One region of the Paracoccus sp. Arc7-R13 genome, then DNA from elsewhere that is predicted to be linked to it. Evidence: riboswitches for the same ligand, from Rfam matches in the RefSeq annotation. Region 1 holds a riboswitch; each other region holds the start of a gene.

Region 1 (3,271 bases):
CGATCACCACAAGGCGCGAGCGGCGCGGGGTCTGGCCCCAGGGGCGGTCGTACTGATGGCGCACCCGGGCGCCCACGGCCTGCACCAGAAGGCGCATGGGCTTGCCCGCGACGGCGACATGGCCCTTGACGCGCAGCACGTTCTGCTCGGCGGCCAGACGGGCGATGCGGGCGGCCAGATCGGCCGGGTCGGTGATTTCGGGCAGGTCGATGACGACGGTGTCGAAATCCTCATGCTCGTGGTCGTCGGCGCCGTCGTGATGGCTGGGGCGGGCGTCCAGGTCGTCCTCGGCCGCCTTGCCCAGGCCCAGGACCAGGCGCGGATCGACCGCGCCCTCGGTCACGGTCAGGATGGGCAGGGGGCGGGGCAGCTCGGCCTCGATCGCCGACCGTGCCGCTGCGACGCCCTCCGGCCCGGCCAGATCGGCCTTGGTCAGCAGGATGACATCGGCGCAGGCGATCTGATCCTCAAAGACCTCGGACAGGGGCGTCTCGTGGTCCAGGCCAGGGTCGGCGGCGCGCTGCGCGTCCACCGCCGCCACGTCGGGGGCGAAGCGACCGGCCGCCACGGCCTCGGCATCGGCCAAGGCGATCACCCCGTCCACGGTGATGCGCGAGCGGATGGCGGGCCAGTCGAAGGCCTTCAGCAGGGGCTTGGGCAGCGCCAGCCCGGACGTCTCGATCAGGATGTGGTCCGGGCGGGCGGGAAGCGCCATCAGCGCCTCCAGCGTGGGGATGAAGTCGTCGGCGACTGTGCAGCAGATGCAGCCGTTCGACAGCTCGACGATGTTCTCGGCCGGGCAGGCGGCATCGGCGCAACCCTTCAGGATCTCTCCATCGACACCCATCGTGCCGAATTCGTTCACGATCACCGCAAGGCGCAGCCCCTGGGGGTTGGCCATCAGATGGCGCACCAGAGTCGTCTTGCCCGACCCCAGAAAGCCGGTGATCACGGTGACGGGGGTCTTGATAAGGTCGATCATGGTCACTCCTGCGACACGACATGCGGGGGGATGCGGGCAATGCTCTGCTTGCGGAAGACGGCGGGGCGTTCGCGCCACGGCACGATGCCGTCGGCGGTCCCGGCATAGGCGCGCGCGCCCGACAGGATGTCGGCGGCGTCGTCCAGCGTCAGGCGGCCATAGACATAGGACCACTTGCCCGGCGCGGACAGCGCGACGGAACAGCCCTGCGAACAGGCGGAAAGGCATTCGACGGGGCGGATCTCGACACCGTCTGGGGCGGTGCGGGACAGAAGGTCGTGCAGCCGGGCGCCAAGGCGCGGCGCGTCCGGGCCAAGGGCATCCGTCCTTGCGGCATCGGTCCCTGCGGCATCGGGAACCGGGTCGGGCACGGTGCCGCGACAGGTGGTGCAGACATGCAGAACGGCGCGCATCGCGGCCCCTTCCTTGTTGCGGCAAGGGGCGTCCGAGAGGAGGCGGCACGGGGCATCCGGCCATCACCTGCCGGTCGCGAAACACCCCGTTCGCCCGTCATCGTCAGGTGCTGGCAGGTCTCCCGGCTTGCGGATTCAGGGGCGGATGCCCCGACGGTCGTCCCACCTTCCCAGCCCCAATCGGGGCCAGTGGATCGGGCGACCTCTCCGGTCACGGTCGCGGGGGCGGCTGCGCTTGGGGTCGCGGGTCTGGTGACCCGGGGCCTTGTCGCATTCCCTCTTCGCCTGTCATAGACAGGAACCAACACGCCCTCACCCAAACCCCCGCACCCGCCGTTTGTCAACCGCAAGGAGCGACCCGATGACGCAGACCGACCCGATTTCCGCCGAGGATCAGGACCGCCACGCCGCCAAGATGGCCAGGAAAAAGGCCGCCCGCGACCGCATGATGGAGACCAAGACCGGCAAAAAGGGCCTGATCATCGTCCATACCGGGCCGGGCAAGGGCAAGTCGTCGTCGGGGTTCGGCATGATCATGCGCTCCATCGCGCACGGGATGCCCTGCGCCGTTGTGCAGTTCATCAAGGGCGCGTGGGACACGGGCGAACGCACGCTGCTGACCACGCATTTCACCGACATCTGCCAGTTCCACGCCATGGGCGAGGGCTTTACCTGGGAGACGCAGGACAAGTCCCGCGACATCGCCATGGCGCAGGCCGGATGGGCGCGTGCGCAGGACCTGATCCGTGACCCGGCCATCCGCATGGTCCTGTTGGACGAGATCAACATCGCGCTGCGCTATGGTTATCTGGACGCGGCCGATGTGGTGGCCTTTCTGCAGGCGGAAAAGCCCGCCATGACCCATGTGGTGCTGACCGGGCGCGGCGCCCCCGACGCGCTGATCGAGGCCGCTGATCTGGTGACCGAGATGACCCAGATCAAGCATCCGTTCCGGTCTGGGATCAAGGCGCAGGCCGGGGTCGAATACTGACGCGCGCGGGTCGGCGGTCAAAAAACCTCACGCCGCGGTGAACCCTCGGGGGGAGTCACGGGTTCCCTTTGGTATATCCCAATCGCCGGAGCCCGCCTGACGTGACCCCACCCCCGCTTGCCCCCGATGCCGCCCTGTTCCTGGATTTCGACGGCTGCCTGGTCGACATCGCCCCCCGGCCCGATGCGGTCGTTGTCACGCAGGCGCTGCGCGACCGGCTGGCGGCGCTGTACCGGCGGCAGGGGGGCGCGGTGGCGCTGATCTCGGGGCGCGACGTGGCCGACCTGCGCGGACATATGGACGGGTTCGAGGGCATCGTCGCGGGCAGCCACGGCGCCGAGATGTCGCTGCGCCCCGGCCGCATCCAGACCCTGCACCGGGTCGATTTCGACGCGGGCCCCCTTCATGCCGCGGCCCATGCCGCCGCCGCGCCCCATCCCGCCCTGTTGGTCGAGGAAAAGCCCCACGGCGTCGCACTGCATTATCGGGACGCCCCCGATCTGCGCGCCTTTGTCGAGGAGGTGATGCAGGATCTGGCCGACCGGAACCCGCACCTGGTGCTGCAGCCCGCCAAGATGGCGGTCGAACTGCGCCCCGGTGGCGTCGGCAAGGACAGCGCGCTGGCGCATCTGATGACGCTTGAGCCCTTTGCGGGGCGCGTGCCGGTCTTTGCGGGCGACGATACCACCGACGAACCCGCCATGGCCGAGGCGCAGGCCCGCGGCGGCTTTGCCATCAAGATCGGCGACGGTCCCACCGCCGCGCATCACCGATTGTCCGACCCTGCCGCGCTGGCCGCTTGGCTTGACGCATCGCTGAACTGAGGAATGCCCATGTCCACCGAACCGCGCCTGATCGTCGTCTCGAACCGCCTGCCGCTGGGGG
Region 2 (3,271 bases), 870 kb from region 1:
ACCTGTTCGAGGCGATGCGCCTGGTCGGCGGCCGCATCCGCGGCGGCGTGGCGGTCCAGACGATCTTCGTGGCCGTCATCCTGGCCGCCATGTCCGGCATCATCGGCGGAGAGGTCGTGCTGCTGGGCCTGATCGCGCTGCCCCAGATGCTGGCCCAGGGCTATGACCGCAAGCTGGCCATCGGCGTCGTCTGCGCGGGCGGCAGCCTGGGGACCATGGTGCCGCCCTCGATCGTGCTGATCATCTATGGCCTGACCGCCAATGTCTCGATCGGCGACCTGTTCACGGCCGCCTTCGTGCCGGGCTTCATGCTGGCGCTGCTCTATGTGGCCTATGTGCTGATCCGTGCCTGGCTGACGCCGGGCGACGTCCCCCCGGCCGTCACCGCCCGCGTCCCGCGGGACGAAAAGCTGCGCCTGCTCAAGGGCCTGTTCCTGCCGATCCTGGTCGTGATCATGGTGCTGGGCTCCATCTATGGCGGCATCGCATCCGTGACCGAGGCCAGCGCCGTGGGCGTGGCGGGCGTGCTGATCTCGACCGTGATCCGCGGCGAATTCACCTGGGGCCTTCTGCGCGGCGCGGCAATGCAGACGCTGCAGACGGTCGGCATGATCGTCTGGATCGGCATCGGCGCATCCGCCCTGGTGGGCGTCTTCAACCTGATGGGCGGCATCAACTTCGTGTCGGAACTGATCACCGGAATCAGCGACAACCCGACGATCATCATCCTGTTCATGATGGCGATCCTGTTCGTGCTGGGCATGTTCCTGGACTGGGTCGGCATCGCGCTGCTGACCATGCCGATCTTCGTGCCGATCATCGTCAGCCTGGGATACGACCCCGTCTGGTTCGGCGTGCTGTTCGCGATGAACATGCAGGTCAGCTTCCTGTCGCCGCCCTTCGGGCCCGCCGCCTTCTACCTGAAGTCGGTGACCCCGCCGGACATCTCGCTGGGAGAAATCTTCCGCGCCCTGCTGCCCTTCATAGGGTTGCAGATCCTGGCGGTGGGCCTGCTGATCCTGTTCCCGGCCCTCGCGATCTACTGATCGCCTGCCGTGGATCGGGGGGCATGCCGGATGCGGCGTGCCCCCTGTTCGTTCGGGGACAGGAATGTTGCACCGGCAGGCGGATTGACGGACAATCGGGATCCGTCACCCAAGGCTGACCCACCATGCACGACCCCGAACCCGTCCCCCGCCCGGACCTGTTCACGAACAAGGACCATGACGCCTGGCTGGAGCAGTTCCTGTTCCTGCGTTACACCCTGCACATGCCGGCCGAACGCATCGCCCAGATCGACTATGGCCTTGATCCCGACCATCCCGACGCCCCGATCGCAGGCCTGTTCTGGGGCAGTCAGATCGAGCGGGACTATCCCCGGCTGGACCTTCGCCACCTGTGGCAAAAGAAGCCCGGCCAGGTTTGAAGCCCTGCGGTGTCAGGCGCCGGATTGCCCGGCGGCCTGAGGCCCTGCCATGCTGGGCAGGAAGGACTGCGACCAACTACTTCCTTCGCAGGGCGCCCGCGCGTTCGGCCAGCGGCGCACCGGTCGCCGGGGTCAGGCTGGCATAAGCCGTGGGTGTCGCAGTGCGTCGGCCGTGGTGGCCGGGTCGGCTGCGGGCTGCTTGCCGCGGCGGTTGACTTTGTCCCCACCCGGCGGCATTTCCGTCCGTGATGGTTCCCGTGCCGGCCAAGGCCCCGGCAGGGTGAAAAGGGAACGTGGTGAGGTGTAGCCATCAGGCGCCGAATCCGCGACTGCCCCCGCAACTGTAAGCGGTAGCCGACCCCATGATGCCACTGGCGCCCCATGCGCCGGGAAGGCGGGGAAGGCCGCGATCCGCAAGTCAGGAGACCTGCCATCATGACCTGAACCAACCCGGGCGGGGTGCCCCGGAGAAAGACCGCATGCGCCGATCCACGGCCTTCGTCCGACGCGACCGCGAAGGTGGGTGGGACCCCGGTGACGCCGCTGCGCCTTTTTCAGCCCCGTCCTTCGTTTCATGAAGGACGACCATGACGACCAGAATCTTCCTGACGACCGCGGTGGCGCTGGGCCTGGGCCAGGCGGCCTTTGCCGCGCCGACCGACTATCCGCTGGTGATCGACAATTGCGGGTACCAAGTGACCATCCCCGTGCGTCCCGACAACGTCGTGTCGATCGGCCAGTCCACGACCGAGATCCTGTATGCGCTGGGCCAGGCGGACCGGATGGCCGGGACCGCGCTGTGGTTCACCCCGGTGCTGCCCGCCTTTGCGGAGGATGACGCCACGGTGGACCGCATCACCGACGACACGCCCAGCTTTGAATCGGTGGTGAACCGGCGCCCCGGCTTTGTGCCGACGATGTTCGCCTGGATGATCGGGGACCAAGGGGCGGTCGGCACGCGCCGACAGTTCGCCGATCTGGGCATTCCGGCCTATGTCATGCCCACGGACTGCCAAGGCAAGGACAACAGCGTGGGCGCCGACGGCACCCGCCTTGCGCCCTTCGACATAGCGACCCTGTGGGACGGCATCGACCAGATCGCGCGGGTCATGGACGCGCAGGACGCGGGCCGGGCGCTGATCGCCGACCTGCAGGCCCGAGAGGCGGCGGTCGTGGAGCGCGCGCGGGCGATGGACCTGCCGGATGCGTCCGCGGCGGTCTGGTTCTCCTCGGCCGATCTGGCGCTGGACCCCTACATGGCGGGCGGGATGGGCGTCCCGGCCTGGATGATGGACCGCCTTGGCCTGCGCAACGTCGTGACCTCGGACGAGGAATGGCCCGCCGTGGGGTGGGAGACGATCGCCCGTGCCGACCCCTCGGTGCTGGTGATCGCGCGCATGGACCGCCGCCGCTTTCCCGCCGACGATGTCGAGGCAAAGCTGCGCTTTCTGAAAACGGACCCGGTCACGCGCCGGATGACCGCCGTACGCCGGGATCGCATCGTCATCCTGGACGCCGAGGCGCTGCATCCCGGCATCCGCATGATCGACGGGCTGGAGGCCTTGGCGGCGGGCATGGACGGGCTGTCCGAATGACCGCCGATGTCGGGGTGCCGACCGTCCGCCGCCCCTTGTCCCCGGTCTGGCTGTGGGTGTCGCTGCTGATCGTGGCGGCCCCCCTGGCCGGCACCGCCCTGGGGGAAACGCCGATCCCCCTCTCGACGGTCTGGCAGGCGCTGGCCAACCAGATGCTGGGTGCGGGCTATCCGCTGGACCCGATCGATCAGGGTATCGTCTGGGCTTATCGCCTGCCGCGCGCGCTGGTGGCGGGGGCCTGCGGAGCGGG
Region 3 (3,271 bases), on a different replicon from region 1:
CCGTTGCGCGTGGCCAGAACCGCGTCGCCCTCCGACAGGGTGTTGGTGATCGCCGTCTCCCACCCGCCGGTGCCGGTGGAGGGGAACACGAAGACCTGCGCCTGCGTCGATTTCAGGACCTTTTTGACCCCCTCCAGCGCGGGATGCAGGATCTTTCCAAACATCGGGCTGCGATGGTCGATTGTGGGCATGTCGACGGCCTTGCGAAGCACCTCGGGGATGTTCGTCGGGCCGGGAATGAAGATCGGGTTCTGGGTGCTCACGGTCGGCTCCTCCTTGATGCGACAAGGTGTAGCACGGGTCCGCAAACCGGTAAATTTTTTTGAAATCGTTTTTCGGAAATCTGGTTTAATGCAGGTTTCGCACCGAAATCATGGGCGCGTGATTTTTTCATTGCCGGAAAACGGCTTTCATGAAATTATTTTCTGTGGTGTTACAGACGGAAGGGGCGTGATTCCGATGCAGCAGCCGGTGCGCAAGCGGGGACGACCAAGAGGCGGCAAGGCCGATCAGCCCGCCGCCAGCATCCAGGCCCTGGACCGCGGGCTGGACGTGCTGGAGGCCCTGGCCGCGCATGAGGGGATCACCCTGACCGGCCTGTCCACGCATCTGGACCAGTCCCCCGCCACCATGCACCGCGTCCTGGCCACCCTGGAACACCGTCGCTATGTCGAGAACAATCCCGACCGGCAGGAGTGGTTCATCGGCCCCGAGGCGTTCCGCCTTGGTTCGGCCTTCCTGCGGCGCACGAACATCGTCGAACGCAGCCGTGCGGTGATGCGCGACCTGATGGCCCTGACCGGAGAGACGGCGAACCTGGGCATCGAACGCGACGGCGACGTGCTGTTCGTCAGCCAGGTCGAGACGCATCAGACGATCCGCGCGTTTTTCCCGCCCGGCACCCGGTCTCCGCTGCACGCATCTGGGATCGGCAAGGCGCTGCTGGCGGCGTTCGATCAGACGCGGCTGGCAGTGTTCCTGCGCGACGCGACCTTCACCCGGTTCACGGACAAGACCATCGCCGACGCGGACGCGCTGCAGGCCGACATCGCCCTGATCCGCCATCGCGGCTTTGCCTTCGACGATGAGGAGCGCACCTTGGGGATGCGCTGTGTCGCGGCCTCCATCGTGAACAGCTATGGCGAGGCGGTGGCCGGGGTGTCGGTGTCGGGCCCCACGAACCGCATGACCGATGCCGCCGTCGACCGCATCGGCGGCATGGTCGCCACCGCGGCGGAACGGATTTCGGCCGGTCTGGGATCGGGCCGGGGCGGGCGGTGACCGCCTTTTGCCGGGCGTGGAACGGGTGGGCGAATCCCGTTGACAGCTCCGGGGCCTCTGCGCCACAAGGGCGCCGCTACGGTTCCGGCCTGCATGCCGGATCAAAAGGGAACGCCGGTGCCAATCCGGGGCTGCCCCCGCAACTGTAAGCGGAGAGCGATGGCCGATCATGCCACTGGAGCGATCCGGGAAGGCCGGCCAAGGCATCGACCCGCAAGCCAGGAGACCTGCCGCAGCACTCACCCATTTCCGGCGCGGGGCGTGCCAGGAAAGCGGCTGATCCGCAGTGGTGACAGTCACCGTCCTGCCGCGACCCACCGGGTCCGTGTGCCGGACATTTCTGTTTGCCGCAGGCCGTGCCTGCCTTGAAAGGTCCGTGCCGATGCGCCGTCCGATCTGTCTTCTGGCGACGCTTGTCGCCCTTCCCGTGACCGCCGCCGCGCAAGGTGCGGCACCAGGGGAACCCATCCTGCTGGACGAGATCGTGCTGACCGCCGGCATCACGCCCGTGGCCCAGGACGGCTATGCCCGCGCCCACACCGTCCTGACCGCGACCGAGATCGAGGATCGCGGCATCGCCACCGTCCAGGACGCCCTGCGCGCGCTACCCGGCGTGTCGGTCAGCGGCAGCGGCGCCAGCATCGCACAGGTCCGCATCCGCGGCGCCGAGGCGAACCACACCCTGATCCTTATCGACGGCATCGAGGCGGCGGGGGGCGAGGACGAATACGTGCTGACCGGGCTGGAGACCACCGACATCGACCGGATCGAGGTGCTGCGCGGGCCGCAATCGGTGTTCTATGGATCGAACGCCTCGGCGGGGGTGATCAACATCATCACGCGCGACGCGCCCCAGGGCCTGTCCTATGGCGGCTCGGTCGAGGCCGGGAACGGCGGGGCGGCCTTGGTCCATGTCAGCCGTCGTGGGGAGCGGGGCGGGCTGCGGCTGTCGCTGTCGGCGCGCGACGATCTGGGCTATGACCAGTCGGGCGATGGCGGCGGCAAGGACGGGATCAACCGCAAGACCGCCGTCCTGTCCGGCGACGTCCTGGCCACGGACGACCTGCGCCTTGGGGTGGCGCTGCGCCAGTCCACCGAGGATTACGGCTTCGACGCCGAGAACTTTGCCGCGACCGATGCCGAAAGCTATCTGGTCGATGCCGACCTGTTCGGCCGCCGCGACGAGTTTCAGGGCGGGGTCTGGGCGGAATATACTGCGTTGGACGGCCGCCTGGTCCAGCGCCTGGACTATCAGCACAGCATCACCCGGCAGAGCCAGGACAACAGCCCGTTCCGGCGCGGCCAGACCGAAAAGCTGAAATACCGCGCCAGCCTGGGGTTGGACGGATCGGCCGCCGATGCCTCGCAGCTGCTGAACCTCTTGGCGGAACATCAGCGCGACAGCAACTCGACTGCGCCGGGGCAGTCCCGGGAGATGTCGTCGGTCGCGCTGGAATACCGCGCGATGCTGGCCAGCGGACTGGATGTCCAGGCCGGGCTGCGCCACGACGCGAACCGCGTCTTTGCCGATTTCACCAGCTGGAACCTGGGTCTGTCCTGGCAGATGCCCGACCGTCCGTTCCGCCTGCACGCATCCGCCGGGACGGGGCTGGTGAACCCGTCCTATTTCGAGCTGTATGCCGATGCCGGCTTCTTCGGCACCGTCTATCAGGGCAATCCCGACCTGCGCCCGGAAAAGAACAGCGGCTTTGATCTGGGGGTCGAGGCGCAGCTGCCGGACGGTCGTGGGACCATCGACGTCACCTATTTCAACGAGACGCTGGAGGACGAGATCACCGACTATCTTGTCGGCATCGAGGATGGCGTGGCGTTCTATTCCTATCGCAACCAGTCCGGCGAAAGCCCCCGCCAAGGGGTCGAGGTCGCGGCCCGCATTCTGGCGACCGACAGTCTGACCCTGGGGGCCAGCTATACCTATCTGGACGCGGAAAATCCCGATGGCAGCGTCAAGACCCGCCGCCCCCGGCAC

What was found. Region 1 has a riboswitch for cobalamin ahead of EOJ32_RS02940 (DUF1636 domain-containing protein). Riboswitches for the same ligand answer to the same signal wherever they lie in the genome.
Region 2: linked by a shared signal. The riboswitch ahead of EOJ32_RS14640 (ABC transporter substrate-binding protein) and the one ahead of EOJ32_RS02940 (DUF1636 domain-containing protein) in region 1 are both predicted to bind cobalamin.
Region 3: linked by a shared signal. The riboswitch ahead of EOJ32_RS18365 (TonB-dependent siderophore receptor) and the one ahead of EOJ32_RS02940 (DUF1636 domain-containing protein) in region 1 are both predicted to bind cobalamin.

Annotation. Positions count from the first base shown of each region.
Region 1 is NZ_CP034810.1:594,275-597,545, forward strand. Features, by position in the region: gene cobW (cobalamin biosynthesis protein CobW) at 1-982, opposite strand, end outside; gene EOJ32_RS02940 (DUF1636 domain-containing protein) at 985-1,395, opposite strand; cobalamin riboswitch at 1,490-1,716, opposite strand; gene cobO (cob(I)yrinic acid a,c-diamide adenosyltransferase) at 1,757-2,386, shown strand; gene otsB (trehalose-phosphatase) at 2,488-3,210, shown strand; gene EOJ32_RS02955 (trehalose-6-phosphate synthase) at 3,220-3,271, shown strand, end outside.
Region 2 is NZ_CP034810.1:2,951,483-2,954,753, reverse strand. Features, by position in the region: gene EOJ32_RS14650 (TRAP transporter large permease subunit) at 1-1,046, shown strand, start outside; gene EOJ32_RS14645 (hypothetical protein) at 1,172-1,426, shown strand; cobalamin riboswitch at 1,659-1,876, shown strand; gene EOJ32_RS14640 (ABC transporter substrate-binding protein) at 2,014-3,021, shown strand; gene EOJ32_RS14635 (iron ABC transporter permease) at 3,018-3,271, shown strand, end outside.
Region 3 is NZ_CP034813.1:123,372-126,642, reverse strand. Features, by position in the region: gene bhcA (L-aspartate--glyoxylate aminotransferase BhcA) at 1-263, opposite strand, end outside; gene bhcR (HTH-type transcriptional regulator BhcR) at 460-1,281, shown strand; cobalamin riboswitch at 1,344-1,531, shown strand; gene EOJ32_RS18365 (TonB-dependent siderophore receptor) at 1,664-3,271, shown strand, end outside.